DNA from 2 places in the Arthrobacter sp. JZ12 genome. Region 1 is predicted to be linked to the other one. Evidence: predicted binding sites of a transcription regulator. Region 1 holds the regulator's gene; the other holds the start of a gene.
What was found. The regulator HrcA, encoded in region 1, represses chaperone genes, less so after heat shock. The targets are predictions, from matches to a motif close to TTNGCACTCGNNNNNNNCGAGTGCNAA.
Positions count from the first base shown of each region.

Region 1 (2,398 bases):
TACCCAGATCCTGCTGGACAGGGCTACCCGCGCGCGCTGGTCGGCAACCCGTACGGATCCTGATGCCGTCCGGTTCGACGGCGCTACCGAGCGTTGCAGGGCAGGTACAACTTCGACCGGTGTCCCGTCGACATGGAAACCGAAGCCGAGGGGGAATGTGCGCCGCTTCCCTTTGCGATCTTCCAGAATCATGACGTGCATCCCGCCGGACTTCTCGGTCCGGAGGATTTCGCCGACGAAGCCGCTCTGTACATCTTCAAGAACGACGCCGGGCTGCGCCTCGACCTTTTGGAGTACAGTGCGCGCGGGCGTGGAAAGGTCCTGTGCACCCCACTGGTGATACGACATGTGACCTCTCTCGCTTCCGGAAAATCGGCACGCACAGCCGAGCCGTGCCAATGCTAACAATCACGGCGAAGGTATTAGACTTGGCACTTAGGTGTGTTGAGTGCTAACTCGTGAGAGCGGAAGGTTGCCCCTGACCGGGCAGAGAACAGTCCACATTCGGAGGTGAACATGAGCGAGCCGCGACGGCTGGAGGTCCTGCGGGCAATCGTTGAGGATTACGTGCACTCGCGGGAGCCCGTGGGATCCAAGGCGCTGGTGGAACGTCACAAGCTGGGCGTTTCCTCAGCAACGATCCGCAACGACATGGCGCTGCTGGAAGAGGAGGGCCTCATCACGGCGCCCCACACCAGCTCCGGGCGCATACCCACCGACAAGGGCTACCGGCTGTTCGTCGACCGGATCGCCGAGGTCAAGCCGTTGTCGGCTCCTGAGCGCCGCGCAATCCGCAATTTGCTCGAAAGCGCCGAGGATCTCGATGACGTCCTCGACCGCACGGTCAGGCTGTTGGCACAGCTGACCAACCAGGTTGCAGTGGTCCAGTATCCGCATCTGGGCGCCGCTTCCGTCCGCCATATCGAGTTCGTCCTCCTCGCACCCGGACGTGTCCTGGTTGTCCTGATCTCCACGAATGGGTCCGTGCTGCAGCGCGTTGTCCAGGTGCCGGCCGATGCACAGGAGCCTGACCTCGCCGACCTGAGGCACAGGATTCTCGAGAAGCTGTCCGGCGTGCGCTTGCCCGCCGTCCCGCAGCAATTGGCCGCGTGCGCAGCGGAATTCCCACCTGACCTCAAGGACCTGGGCCTGGCGCTGACATACAGCCTTGAACAGCTGGCCGCGAGCAACCGGGAAGACCGCATCGTGCTTGCCGGAACTGCCAACCTCGCGCGATCAACGCTGGACTTCCCGTTGACAATCGGCCCCGTGCTGGAGGCGCTGGAGGAGCAGGTCGTCATGCTGCGGCTCCTGTCCGAGATGGAGCAGGACGCGCTTGGCGTTTCCGTACGTATCGGGCGCGAAAATCCGTACGGCGGACTTGCCGAGGCATCAGTCATCGCAACCGGGTACGGCCCGGACGCGCTGGCCAAGGTCGGCGTGCTTGGTCCCACCCGGATGGATTACCCGACCACCATGGCCGCCGTCCGTGCGGTGGCCCGTTACCTTTCCCGCATCCTTGATGAAGCCTGACCGGATGGCGGGCACCCAATCCGATGCCGCAGGCGCGGCAAAACCACAGGAAGTGATGTGCACTAGTGAGTAATCACTACGAGGTCCTTGGCGTGGCACGTGATGCCAGCGGCGAAGAGATCAAGAAGGCCTACCGGAAGCTCGCCCGCAAGCTGCATCCCGACGTCAACCCCGGTCCGGAAGCGGCTGAGGAATTCAAGCTCGTCACCCGGGCGTACGAAGTCCTGTCAGATCCCCAGAAACGGCGTGTCTACGACACCACCGGCAATGAAAACGGCACTGACAACGGTTTCGGCGGCGGCTACTCGGGATCCGGTTTCGCCTTCCAGGATATTTTCGAAACGTTCTTCGGGGGTGGAGGACCCAGCGGGCCGCCGTCGCGCACCCAGCGCGGACAGGACGCGATGATCGCAGTCCGGATCGACCTCAAGGATGCCGTTTTCGGTACCAACAAGAAGATCGACGTCGACACTGCGACCGTCTGCCCCACCTGTGACGGATCGTGCACGCAGCCCGGCACGTCTCCGCGGACCTGCGACATCTGCGGTGGATCAGGCCAGGTGCAGCGCGCGGTCCGGTCCATCCTCGGCCAGGTGATGACGACGGCGGCCTGCGGCAGCTGCCAGGGTTTCGGTACGGTCATCCCGCACCCCTGCTTTGAATGCAACGGAGACGGCCGGGTACGGTCCCGCCGCAGCCTCACCATCAAGGTTCCGGCCGGCGTCGCCACCGGCACCCGAATCCAGTTGGCCGGACAGGGCGAGGCCGGTACTGCCGGCGGGCCCCAGGGTGATCTGTATGTGGAAATCAGGGTCAACAGTGATCCAACGTTCCTTCGCGAAGGCGACGACCTGCACGCTACGCT
Region 1 covers NZ_CP045246.1:1,725,719-1,728,116, reverse strand. The annotation lists gene GC088_RS08000 (DUF3097 domain-containing protein) at 1-348, opposite strand, end outside; gene hrcA (heat-inducible transcriptional repressor HrcA) at 517-1,533, shown strand; gene dnaJ (molecular chaperone DnaJ) at 1,599-2,398, shown strand, end outside.

Region 2 (2,398 bases), 1.3 Mb from region 1:
GAGGCCGTGGCCGGCGGACAGGCCCCGAACCTTCTCGATGACAACGCCGGGCTCAAGGCCTGCGTTGAAGGCGATCTGCTTGAGCGGAGCGTCGATGGCAATGCGAACGATGTTTGCACCGGTTGCCTCGTCGCCTTCCAGGCTCAGGTTGGCGAACGCCTTGGCGCCGGCCTGGATCAGGGCAACGCCGCCACCGGCGACGATGCCTTCCTCAACGGCAGCCTTCGCGTTGCGGACTGCGTCCTCGATGCGGTGCTTGCGCTCCTTGAGCTCAACCTCGGTGGCTGCGCCGGCCTTGATGACTGCAACGCCACCGGCCAGCTTGGCCAGGCGCTCCTGCAGCTTCTCGCGGTCGTAGTCGGAGTCGGAGTTCTCGATCTCGGAACGGATCTGCGCGACGCGGCCTGCGATCTCCTCGGCGTTGCCGGCACCCTCGACGATGGTGGTCTCGTCCTTGGTGACAACAACCTTGCGTGCCTGACCCAGCAGGTCGAGGGTTGCGTTCTCCAGCTTGAGGCCGACCTCTTCGGCGATGACCTGGCCACCGGTGAGGATGGCGATGTCAGCCAACTGAGCCTTGCGGCGGTCGCCGAATCCGGGAGCCTTCACGGCCACGGACTTGAAGGTGCCGCGGATCTTGTTGACAACCAGGGTGGCCAGGGCCTCGCCCTCGATGTCCTCGGCGATGATCAGCAGCGGCTTGCCGGACTGCATGACCTTCTCGAGAACTGCAACGAGGTCCTTCACGTTGGAGATCTTCGAGTTGACGATCAGGATGTAGGGGTCCTCGAGGACAGTTTCCTGGCGCTCTGCGTCAGTGACGAAGTAGCCGGAGATGTAGCCCTTGTCGAAGCGCATACCCTCGGTGAGCTCGAGCTCCAGGCCAAAGGTGTTGGACTCCTCGACGGTGATGACGCCTTCCTTGCCCACCTTGTCGAGGGCTTCAGCGATGAGGTCACCGATCTGCTGGTCACCGGCAGAAATCGAAGCGGTTGCTGCGATCTCTTCCTTGGTCTCAATCTCCTTGGCGGAGGCAAGCAGCTCGGAGGTAACGGCGTCGACTGCCTTCTCGATGCCGCGCTTCAGGCTCAGCGGGTCAGCGCCGGCTGCAACGTTGCGCAGGCCTTCCTTCACGAGGGCCTGGGCGAGGACGGTGGCGGTGGTGGTTCCGTCGCCAGCCACGTCGTCCGTCTTCTTGGCAACTTCCTTGACCAGCTCGGCGCCGATCTTCTCGTACGGATCGTCGAGCTCGATCTCCTTGGCGATGGAAACGCCGTCGTTGGTGATCGTGGGAGCGCCCCACTTCTTCTCAAGAACAACGTTGCGACCGCGGGGGCCGAGCGTAACCTTGACTGCGTCAGCGAGGGTGTTCAACCCGCGCTCGAGGCCGCGGCGTGCCTCTTCATTAAAAGCAATGATCTTGGCCATAACGGCTTTGGTCCTTTCGGGACGGTCATGCGTATCAGCTGCTACCGGCCTGTGATGCCCGCGACGGACGGGCCCACCCGGAAAGAATCCTTTACTTCCCTGACGAGCCCTCACCACAGAGGTTGCCTGGTTCACTCGCCTGTGATGGCTTTAGCAGTCATCACGCCTGAGTGCTAACTCAATAATTAGCACTCACACCGTGGGAGTGCAAGCTGTTCGCCCCGCGAAAAACAACGACGGCGCGCTGCCCGGGAAGGCAACGCGCCGTCGTCGTTCGCTAAAGAGTGGGCCGGCTCAGGATGCGAGCCGCACGGACTCAGCCTGCGGCCCCTTCTGACCTTCTCCGATCTCGAATTCAACGCGCTGACCCTCATCGAGTGCGCGATAGCCGTCCATCTGGATCGCGGACCAGTGCACAAAGACATCTGCTCCACCTTCATCAACCGTGATGAAGCCGTATCCCTTTTCAGCGTTGAACCATTTCACGGTTCCCTGCGCCATGTTGTTCTCCCACTGTGTAGATCCCCCGCCGCTGATGATGGCAGGGCTGAGATACATCTAATCCCACTTCTCCAAAGCAGTGACGCAGAACACAGGGAATGTTATTGATCTTTAACCCGAGCGGAGCGAGCCGAGCCCTGATCGCCGATTGATCGCGGTTACTGGAAGCCGGGCCCGACCACTGCGGTGACGCCGCCAGCAAGCCCGGCGTTGCCCTGCACGGTGGGAATGCCGAGCACTGCCGCCAGTGCCTCGGCTGTTGCGCGCTGTTCCTCGCCGTTGTACAGCACGATGGAGCCCTGCAGCTGCTGGCCCGACCAGTTCCCGATCTGGCCGACAGTCCAGCCGTCGGACTGGAGGCGCCCGGCGGCCGTGCCGGCCAGGCCGCTTACTGTTGTTGCGTTGAGTACCGTGACGGGCTGGGAACGGTCGACGACGGCGGCAGCCTCCGTCGGCTCGGGCTCGGGCG
Region 2 covers NZ_CP045246.1:473,124-475,521, reverse strand. The annotation lists gene groL (chaperonin GroEL) at 1-1,428, opposite strand, end outside; gene GC088_RS02320 (cold-shock protein) at 1,723-1,929, opposite strand; gene GC088_RS02315 (LytR C-terminal domain-containing protein) at 2,088-2,398, opposite strand, start outside.
Region 2: the regulator HrcA is predicted to act here: its motif matches at 1,579-1,605, upstream of groL (chaperonin GroEL).